Regions from separate parts of the Anaerobacillus sp. genome, predicted to be linked through region 1. Evidence: predicted binding sites of a transcription regulator. Region 1 holds the regulator's gene; the other holds the start of a gene.
The links. The regulator CtsR, encoded in region 1, represses protease genes until heat stress. The targets are predictions, from matches to a motif close to ATGGTCAATAAAGGTCAAACA.

Region 1 (5,621 bases):
CCTGTTTAATTATGCTATTAGCAATGTTTGGCTTTCAAGAATATATGGAACAAAATGCTGAGTTTGTTAATTTTGATCCGTCACGCTTAGCTGCATATGTGGTGAGTGGTATAGGTTTTTTAGGAGCTGGGACTATCATCGTCCAAGGTGTCTCAGTCCGTGGTTTAACAACAGCGGCATCTATTTGGGTAGTAGCGGGTATAGGATTATCGATAGGTGTTGGAATGTATTTTGCAGGTGTTTTTACTACAGGGATCGTAATATTAAGTTTAATTTTTCTAAATAGAGTAGAAGATTCATTTTTCAAGAAAAAGAAAGGTCTGGAAGCAGTTGTTATTCATGCTACACCTCAGGATACAACATTACTGTCTATCATTAATATATTGGAAGAAAACCAGGTAAAAGTAAAAAAAGTAATGGTGGAAAGGGATCATTCGTCAGAGTTTGAAAATTTACTTAGATATCAAATAAAAGTTCTCTATCCTAATCAAGATGTTAAGTTAACAACTATAGATAAGCTATACAGGTTAGATCAAGTTCATAAAGTATATTCTTTATAGGATATAAAAATATTGAGATGGCAATAATGAGTGCAGATAGTTGATAATTTCGAAAAAATGGTTATAATAAAATTAAAGTCAAAGATAGTCAAAGTCAAACTACTGCATGAGAGGAGGGGTTTGGTGAAAAATGTTTCTGACATTATAGAACATTATTTAAAAACGATTTTACTAAAGAGCGAAAGTGACTTAGTTGAAGTTAAGCGGAGTGAATTAGCAGAACAATTTCAGTGTGTTCCTTCTCAAATCAATTATGTTATCAGCACAAGATTTACGGTTGAAAAAGGTTATTTAGTAGAAAGTAAACGAGGCGGCGGAGGTTTTATTCGAATAATTAAAGTGAAAGCACATAACAAAGCTGAGCTTTATGATCAAATGCTAACTCTACTAGGTGATAAAATAAGTCAAAGTGGCGCTGAAGATATTATATTTCGCCTTTATGAAGAAAGTGCAATTACGAAGAGAGAGGCAAATCTTCTTCGAAGTGCAACTGATCGAACCGTTTTAAACTTACATTTACCTTATCGGGATCAATTACGATCCAATATATTAAAAGCAATGATTTCTACTCTTAAATTCAAGTATGAATAATATTATAGAGGGGAGAGTTATCATGTTATGCCATGAGTGTAATAAAAGAGATGCAACGTTACATTTTACAAAAATTTTAAATGGTAATAAAACTGAAATTCATTTGTGTGATCAGTGTGCTCGGGAAAAGGGAGAATATATTCCAGGTTCAAATAGTTTTTCAATTCATCAACTATTATCAGGATTATTAAACTTTGAACAAGCTATGCCTAGTTCTTCAAATCGGCCCCCTCAACAAAAAGAGTTAGCATGTGATAAATGTGGAATGACAATCTATCAGTTTGCTCGTGCCGGGAGATTTGGTTGCGCCCAGTGTTATCATACATTTAGTGCGAAGCTTGATCCAATGTTAAGAAGGGTTCATAGCGGTAATACAACACATATAGGGAAAATCCCGAAAAGAATTGGCAAAGATATTCACTTACATCGACAAATTGAACAACTTAAACAACAATTACAACAACATATAATGAAAGAAGAGTTTGAGGAGGCAGCAAAGCTAAGAGATGAAATACGCTCATTAGAAAAACCAAGTCAACAGAACAGGGGGGATAATTGATGTCACTAGAGAAATTCATTAGTGAGGCGATTAGTCCTTGGATGAATCACGAAGGTCCTGAATCTGAAATTGTACTTAGTACTCGAATTCGACTAGCGAGAAACTTGAAAGATTACTCATTCCCGATAATTTCAAGTATTGACGAAGCTAGCTTAGTTGTAAAGCAAGTGAGAGATCATTTTGAAGGTAAGCAGTATGATACTTTTGGGCCATTCGAACTTCTGGAAATGGATGAGATGAAGCCAAATGAAAAAAAAGTATTAGTTGAGAAGCACCTTATTAGTCCTCAGTTAGCTGATGTATCGAAAAAAGGTGCGGTATTATTAAGTCAAGATGAGTCTATTAGTATTATGGTTAATGAGGAAGATCATCTACGTATTCAATGTCTATTTCCTGGGTTTCAAATTAGTGAAGGTCTAGTCCTCGCTAATGGAATTGATGATTGGATTGAAGAGAAATTGCATTATGCATTTGATGAAAATAAAGGTTTTTTAACAAGCTGTCCAACAAATGTAGGGACAGGGTTACGAGCTTCTGTCATGATGCACTTGCCAGCATTAGTTCTAACAAAACAGCTAAATAAAATATTGCCTGCTATTAACCAATTAGGGTTAGTTGTTAGAGGAATTTATGGTGAAGGTAGCGAAGCTTTAGGTAACCTCTTTCAAATTTCAAATCAAATAACTCTTGGAAAATCTGAAGAGGATATTGTTGAAGACTTAAGAGGAGTTGTCCTCCAACTTATACACCAAGAGAGAGCTGCTAGGGAAATGCTGTTACAATCTTCAAAGCTTCATTTAGAAGATCGAGTATATCGATCATATGGAATTCTTGCATACGCGAGGACCATTGAGTCAAAAGAGGCCTCACAAAGATTATCAGATGTACGATTAGGAATTGATTTAAATATTTTAAACGGTATATCTGCAAACATTCTAAATGAACTAATGTTACTGACTCAACCGGGTTTTTTACAGCAATATGCCGGAGAAATTTTATCAGCAGACCAACGAGATGAACGTAGAGCAGCATTAATTAGGGAACGTCTAAAGTTAGAAATAGAAAGAATTTAACTAATATTCGGAGGTGGAGTAATTATGATGTTTGGAAGATTTACTGAAAGAGCGCAAAAGGTTTTAGCGTTAGCTCAAGAAGAGGCAATTCGCTTAGGACACAACAACATTGGAACAGAGCATGTTTTATTAGGGTTAGTCCGTGAAGGTGAAGGGATTGCCGCTAAAGCACTTTTAGGTCTTGGTTTAGGTTCTGACAAAATTCAAAATGAAGTTGAAACACTTATTGGAAAAGGCCAAGATGGTGCAAAGACTATTCACTACACTCCTCGAGCAAAGAAAGTTATTGAATTATCTATGGATGAAGCTAGAAAATTAGGTCACTCCTATGTAGGAACAGAGCATATTTTATTAGGTTTAATTCGCGAAGGTGAGGGAGTTGCAGCACGAGTCTTAAATAATTTAGGTGTAAGTTTAAATAAAGCACGCCAGCAAGTACTTCAACTTCTTGGGAGTAATGAAGCTTCAAGTGGTAGTCAACAAGGCGGAGTTGCCTCTAATGTTAATACACCAACGTTAGATAGTTTAGCGCGTGATTTAACAGCTATGGCTAAAGAAGAAGGATTAGACCCAGTTATCGGTCGTAGTAAAGAAATTGAAAGAGTCATTCAAGTGTTGAGTCGTAGAACAAAAAATAACCCAGTATTGATTGGGGAACCGGGTGTCGGTAAGACAGCTATCGCTGAAGGGCTTGCTCAACAGATTATTGCCAATGAGGTGCCAGAAACACTTCGAGGTAAGCGAGTTATGACACTTGATATGGGGACAGTTGTTGCAGGTACGAAATATCGCGGTGAATTTGAAGATCGTCTGAAAAAAGTAATGGATGAAATTCGCCAAGCTGGCAATGTCATTTTATTCATTGATGAACTTCATACACTAATTGGTGCAGGAGGAGCAGAAGGAGCTATCGATGCTTCTAACATCCTTAAACCTTCATTAGCAAGAGGAGAGCTCCAATGTATTGGAGCTACTACATTAGATGAATATCGTAAATATATTGAGAAAGACGCTGCCTTAGAAAGACGTTTCCAACCAATACGAGTTGAGGAACCATCTATAGAAGAGTCGATTCAAATTCTAAAAGGGTTAAGAGATCGTTATGAAGCACATCATCGTGTAACAATTACCGATGAAGCTATAGAGGAATCCGTAAAGCTTTCTGATCGTTATATTTCAGATCGCTTTCTTCCAGACAAAGCGATAGATCTTGTCGATGAAGCAGCTTCAAAAGTACGTCTAAGATCATACACGATTCCACCAAGCTTAAAGGAACTAGAACAAAGACTAGAAGAAACAAGAAAAGAAAAAGACGCTGCTGTACAAAGTCAGGAGTTTGAAAAAGCAGCTTCATTACGTGATAGTGAACAAAGACTTCGCGAAGAGCTTGATGGCCTTAAGAAAGAGTGGAAAGAAAAGCAAGGCCAGGAGAATACAGAGGTTACAACCGAAGATATTGCTCAAGTTGTAGCTAGCTGGACGGGTATTCCAGTTTCGAAACTTGCTGAAGAAGAGACGGAAAGATTATTAAATATGGAACAAATACTCCACCAGCGTGTGATTGGTCAAGAAGAGGCTGTTAAAGCAATTTCAAAAGCCATTCGCCGTGCAAGAGCAGGGTTAAAAGATCCGAAACGTCCGATTGGTTCATTTATATTTTTGGGACCTACTGGTGTCGGTAAGACTGAGTTGGCTCGCGCTGTAGCAGAAACGCTATTTGGTGACGAAGATGCAGTTATACGTATCGATATGTCAGAGTACATGGAGAAGCATGCAACATCTCGCCTAGTTGGTTCACCTCCTGGATATGTTGGTCATGATGATGGTGGACAATTAACAGAAAAGGTCAGAAGAAAGCCTTATTCTGTAATACTTTTTGACGAAATTGAAAAAGCGCATCCAGAGGTATTTAATATTTTACTTCAAGTCTTAGAAGATGGTCGTTTAACAGATTCAAAAGGTAGAACTGTTGATTTTAGAAACACAGCAGTAATAATGACATCTAATGTAGGGGCGAGTGAGCTTAAGAGAAATAAATATCTAGGCTTCACAACTGAAACTGAAGGTCAAGAATATAAAGATATGAAGGAAAAGGTAATGGGTGAGCTTAAGAAGAGCTTCCGTCCTGAATTCTTGAACCGCATTGATGAAATTATCGTATTCCATTCATTAGAGAAAAAGCATATTAAAGAAATTGTTTCTCTAATGGCAGATACACTAACAAAACGGTTACTAGAGCACGAAATAGAGTTTGACCTAACGGAAGCAGCTAAAGCAAAAATTGCTGACGAAGGTTATGATCCTGAGTATGGGGCTCGTCCATTACGTAGGGCGTTACAAAAACATGTAGAAGACAGGTTGTCAGAGGAATTACTAAGGGGTACCATTCAAAAAGGACAAAAGGTAACTCTTGATGTAAAAGATAATGAATTTGTCGTAGAAGGCAATACAAGAACACCAACCGTTTAATAGTTTTTGCTAGGAGAATGATGTGCCTTCAATCTCCTAGCTTTTTCTTTTAGAAAATGGAAAAGCTGTATTGGACAAATAAGTAATAGGAATATGTATAATAGTGATATATATGATTAACTTTTTTGATAGGAGTTTAAACATGAAAAAGAAAACCGTTTTTAAGTGTTCGGATTGCGGTCATACTCATCCTAAGTGGCAAGGTAAATGTGATTCTTGTGACTCATGGAATTCGTTAGAGGAAGTAACTATTGATGCAAAAAAATCAACCAATAAGACTAGCTCAAATACTGGGCAAGCTTTTGTGAAGCCAAAGAAGCTAAATGAAGTAGAGACAAGTAAAAGCGATAGAATTATAACCGGTATTAG
Region 2 (5,719 bases), on a different contig from region 1:
GCTGCACCTTCATCTGTCACTAAGATGTTACTTGTTTTTTGTTTCATAAACGCTGAGATTGCCTGAGCTTTCGAGGCACCACCTGCTACAGCAACGACCGATTTAATATGTACGACATCTTCTAGCTGCAATCCAATCGTTAGTACTCTATGGATAATATCCCCATTTTGGTTGAAATAATAACCAAATGCTTCCGCAACTGCCTGTTTTTTGTTAAGGTTTTGTAAAATTTCCTCTGAAGAGCTGCGACGTTCCGCCATTATCGTCGCTTCACCTATACCGTGGACGACTAAATTAGCCGAACGGATGAGTGCAAGAATTTCTTTGATTTTCGGCTCTTCCATCAGTGAAGTGTAAGAGTCTTGGCTTAGTTGGTCTGGCACATGGAGCAAGCGGTAATGCCCATCTGCTTTTCTTGCCATCGTTGCACAAATCGTGTTTGCTTGATTTTCCACTTGCTCGCCCAAACCGCCACGAGCTGGGATAAATAGCGTTTCCTTCATTTCACTATCTGGAGTCATCATTTCAGCAACAGCTGCCATCGATGTTCCACCAGTTAATGCGACTATCTTAGACGTTTCACCTGCTAGTGTTCGTTTCATTAGCTGGACAGTTGCTCGCCCCATTTCGTTTTTAACCCATGGTGCTGCATCACTATCTCCTGGTACAACAATAACTTCAGAAAGTCCTAAACATTGCTTAAGTTGGTTCTCAACATTTTTTAAATTAAAAATGTCACTCATAATTTCTTCTAGCTTTGTTAGTACACTTTTTCCTTCATCAGTTAAGGTCATCCCCGATGTCGCCATGTTGATTAAGCCTTGCTCTTTTAAAAATGTCACTTCGCTACGTAATACGCGTTCTGACATCCCTAAATTTGTTGCTAAACTTCTGCGACCAATCGGTTGCATTAAGCGAATAAAGCGCAAAATTCGAAAGCGAACGCCTAACACATCTAAAAGATCCGGTAATAACTTTTTCTGAATGTCTAATAATAACTTCATAAAAATCCCCTTATCGATTTTGACCTATGTTGTACACGGGACTTCCAATGTCCCCCATAGACATATTATGTCCCATAAGGGTTAAAAAATTAGAAAAACTTTGCTTTCGTAAAATTTACGCCAGCTTCGTTTTCCACTGTTTCCGCTTGGGAAAATAAATAAATCCTTATTACAGTGTTAGTGTAACAAGGATTATATTACATATCAAGCCTAATTCAGGTATTTTTTTTATTGTCACAATTGGAAGCGCTTTAATGGTTTTAGGGGTTGAAATTTCACCAATTTAAATTTCTAATTTATTTTTAGACTCATTTATAAGCTAGCTAAAAACGCGCGGATTTTCGCCTCAGAAAGAATACCGAAATCGACTTCAACATCATTAATCTCAACAACTGGAATCATAATTTGATATTTTTCAAGGAGCTCGTCGTCTTGATATATATCAACCATTTCGATTTCTAGAGGGATTTCTTTTGAAACTCTTTCTAGGATTAAAAGTCCCTTATCACATAACGAGCAATTTTCCTTCGTATAATATTTAACGTTCATAGTACCTCCATGTTAATGCGAGCAACTTTAAAATCGTTTCCGCTTTGATGATGACGGAATATTTAATTCTTCACGGTACTTTGTAACCGTGCGCCGTGATACTTTAATTGCGTGGTCTTTTTCTAAAATTGATACAATCTTCTGGTCTGATAGTGGTTTTTGCTTATTTTCTTGATCCACTATTTTGTTTATTGTTTCCTTGACTGATAATGAGGAAGCAGTTGCTCCGCTCTCACCTTTAAGACTAGAACTGAAAAAGTATTTTAATTCAAACAAGCCCTTAGGTGTTTGCACATATTTTTGTGTCGTGACGCGACTAACTGTCGACTCATGCATGTCAATTTCGGTTGCAATTTCTTTTAGTGTTAACGGCTTTAAAAATTCATAACCATACTTAAAGAAATTTTCCTGGTGCTTGGCAATTGCTTCTGTTACTTTTAGTAACGTTTGCTGACGTTGATTTAGACTTTTTTCAAGCCACAAGATTTGTTGGTATTTTTGTTGAACATATTTTTGCGAATTTTCATCGGTCGCTTTTTGAAGGAGATCTTTATATTGAGTGCTAACTGTTACATTCGGCAAAAGTTGGTCATTATTTGTGATATAAAGTTGATCATCAATAACTTCTATAAAGACATCAGGACTAATATACGTTAGTGGTTCAGTGTTAAACATCGCGCCAGGCTTCGGTTGCAAGGTTTTAATCAAATCTGCAACTGACTGGATTTCTTCTAGGGAAATAGCCAACTCTTTCGCGATTTCCTTCCACTTTTTATTCGCGAACATCGTTAGATAGCTTTCTACAATTTTTTCAGCCACATTGTTTCTCTGCTCAAAGTTTCTCAATTGGATGAGGAGACATTCTTGCAACGACCTAGCACCAACTCCAATCGGATCAAGCGACTGTAGTACTTGTAAACTAGATAACGCTTTTTCTTCTGTAATCCCCAAACGGGATGCAGCCTCATCTAAATCACCGATAAAATATCCATTATCATCTAAGGAATCTATGAAGTAATGAAGAATTTTCTTGTCTCGGTCAGTCAATGGCATGAATCGGATTTGTGATACCAAGTGATTGTGAAGGCTCGCTTCATTTTTACTTAAGTAATCTAGGGGTGATGTATGTTCACCATCGAAAGTTTTCCAGTCATCCGTTTTTGGATAATCTATCTCAATTTTCGCTCGTTCTTTTTCTTTTATTTCAAGAAGTGGGTTTTCTAATTGTTGTTCTTCAATAAACGCCATTAATTCATGAGTTGAATATTGCAAAATGGAAATTGCGAGGCGCAATTCGTTTGTCATAACTAACTTCATTGACTGTTGTTGATACAAACCAAAATCCATATTCATTACTCAACCTCCCATAGACTCTATCATACTATGTTTTCGTTTTTCAGTGAAGTTATTTCACTTCAGTTTTGTAAACGTTTTCATAACTATTTATATTCAAACTATCTTCGTCTTTATTCAGAAAAAGTTAACTAATTATATTTCGAGTATATTACAGGTATAGTTACTTTCTCATATCAAAAAAGGAATGACGATCCCGTTTTCTTGGCATAATGGTAGCATCTCCCTTACCGATGTTGTTACAACTCCACTACTTAAATTATCTTGGTTTAAATTGTATAGTTTCGGTTAAGATGAATATGTATTAAAAATGAGGGAAAGTTGAAGGAAGGAAATTAGCAAAAGATATCGAAGTAGTAACAATAGCATATGCACTCTGCTAAGTAACAATTTATCATAATCAATGTAAATCCTTTGACCTTCACTGACCTTTAGATTATGATATACATACAATTAGTTCAATAAAGGAATAGCCGCATTTTGCAGTCGCTATTCGCTTTTATGAATTTCATCATTCATTAATTTCGCTATTAAGTTCTAAATGTATCTGCGTAGAAACCATTCGCAATTACATTTCGATGATATAGCTCGATTAAAGTAATTATGAAATTCTCACTTATCCAAACAAATTTTAAGGAGGAGTTTTTTATGAATTTAATCCCTACAGTTATTGAACAAACAAACCGTGGCGAACGCGCTTACGACATTTATTCGCGCCTTTTAAAAGACCGCATTATTATGTTAGGGAGTGCCATTGACGACAATGTTGCAAACTCAATTGTTGCTCAGCTTCTATTCTTAGCTGCTGAAGATCCTGATAAAGACATTTCTTTATACATTAATAGCCCTGGCGGTTCAATTACTGCTGGTATGGCGATTTACGACACGATGCAATTTATTAAGCCGAAAGTTTCAACGATTTGCATTGGGATGGCAGCATCAATGGGAGCTTTCCTTCTAGCTGCTGGTGAAAAAGGCAAACGTTACTCGCTTCCAAACAGTGAAGTAATGATTCACCAACCACTTGGTGGCGCTCAAGGTCAAGCTACTGATATTCAAATTCACGCAAAACGTATTATCGAAATGCGTGAAAAATTAAATGAGATTTTAGCAGAACGTACTGGTCAACCACTTGAAGTGATTGAACGTGATACAGAGCGCGATAACTTTATGACTGCTGAGAAAGCAAGAGAATATGGTATGATCGACGAAGTAATTACACAGAAGAAATAATATTAAAAAAGCCGTCCAAGGTGATTAACACCAATGGACGGCTTTTTTTGATAAGTGTAGATTGTAAAGTGTTGGAAGTTGCATTCGTACGATGAAGCCTAAAGCTATACGACATGGCTAACCTTCACAACTTTACAGTCTACACTTATAACTATTAACGTAATCGTTATTCTGCCTTTTCGACAAACGATACTAATGCTGATAGGGCTTCTACTTCGTCTTTACCATCCGTAATAATTGTAATTTCTTTTCCTGAACCTACAGCTAAACTCATAATTCCCATAATGCTCTTCGCATTTACTTTTCTACCATCTTTTCCAATGAAAATATCTGAATTAAATTTATTCGCTTCTTGTACAAATAGTGCTGCAGGTCTTGCTTGTAATCCAGACTTACGGTTCACTACGACATTTTTCTCTACCATCTCTTTCTCTCCTCCTAATTGTCATTTACTTTCGTTTCATCATTCATTATTTTCGCTACTAAATTCTAATATAGTTGCGTATGAACCATTCGAAACTACGTTTAGATTAATATAGCTCGATTAAGGTATTGGATCCTTAAAATAATTATTGATGTTTATTTACCTCTTACTATACGTTTAAAACTTGAATTCGGACTCACCATTTCGAAGTTTATTTGCAAATTCATCAATTTTTCGAAGGCGGTGGTTAACACCAGACTTACTTACCTTCCCTGACGAAACCATTTCTCCGAGCTCTTTTAGTGTTACGTCCTGATGGTTAACCCTTAGTTCGGCAATTTCCCTTAACCTTTCAGGCAAGATATTTAGACCAACCTCTCGCTTAATAAAACGGATATTTTCGACTTGCCGCATTGCCGCACCAACTGTTTTGTTTAAGTTAGCGGTTTCACAATTGACCAGACGGTTAACTGAATTCCTCATGTCTTTCATAATACGAACATCTTCGAAAAATAGAAGTGCTTGATGCGCTCCTATAATGTTTAAAAACTCGGTGATCTTTTCGCCTTCTTTAATGTAAACAATAAATCCCTTTTTTCTTTCTAAGATTTTAGCATTAAGGTCATAAGAATTTACAAGCTTCCAAAGCGATTCATTATGTTCCTCGTAGAGAGAAAAGATCTCTAAATGATAGGATGACGTCTCAGGATGATTAACAGAACCCCCAGCAAGAAAAGCACCACGTAAATAGGCACGTTTGCAACAGCCTTCACTGATGATATCGTCGGAGATTTGTCTTACAAACTGAAACCCTTCTTTCATAATCCCTAAGTTAGCTAATAGTTTTTGTGCTTCTTGTGAAATTCTCACTAAATAAACATTATTTTTCTTTAAACGCATCTTTTTTCTTACGAGTAGTTCGACATGAACTGGGAACGTTTTCTTTATTAACGTATATATCCTTCTTGCGATTGCCGCATTTTCAGTCGATATATCTAGAACTAATTGCTTGTTACTAAATGATAGTGAACCATTCATCCGGATGAGGGCAGCTAATTCAGCCTTTGCACAGCATCCATCTGCATCTAATTGTGTCAATTCCTTTTTTGTCATAGCAGCGAAAGAAGACAAGGCTAGACCCCCTTTTCATAATATA

Region 2: a site for CtsR is predicted at 3,318-3,338, ahead of clpP (ATP-dependent Clp endopeptidase proteolytic subunit ClpP). Genes of this name have one in related genera too.

The regions. Positions count from the first base shown of each region.
Region 1 covers NZ_JBKBWN010000025.1:622-6,242, forward strand. The annotation lists gene ACK4M9_RS20830 (MgtC/SapB family protein) at 1-560, shown strand, start outside; gene ACK4M9_RS20835 (CtsR family transcriptional regulator) at 684-1,151, shown strand; gene mcsA (protein-arginine kinase activator protein McsA) at 1,174-1,710, shown strand; gene mcsB (protein-arginine kinase McsB) at 1,710-2,783, shown strand; gene clpC (ATP-dependent protease ATP-binding subunit ClpC) at 2,808-5,252, shown strand; partial or broken gene ACK4M9_RS20855 (AAA family ATPase) at 5,395-5,621, shown strand, end outside.
Region 2 covers NZ_JBKBWN010000014.1:90,957-96,675, reverse strand. The annotation lists gene ACK4M9_RS17640 (sugar-binding transcriptional regulator) at 1-1,004, opposite strand, end outside; gene ACK4M9_RS17635 (glutaredoxin family protein) at 1,317-1,553, opposite strand; gene rpoN (RNA polymerase factor sigma-54) at 1,581-2,906, opposite strand; gene clpP (ATP-dependent Clp endopeptidase proteolytic subunit ClpP) at 3,555-4,139, shown strand; gene ACK4M9_RS17620 (HPr family phosphocarrier protein) at 4,306-4,563, opposite strand; gene whiA (DNA-binding protein WhiA) at 4,741-5,676, opposite strand.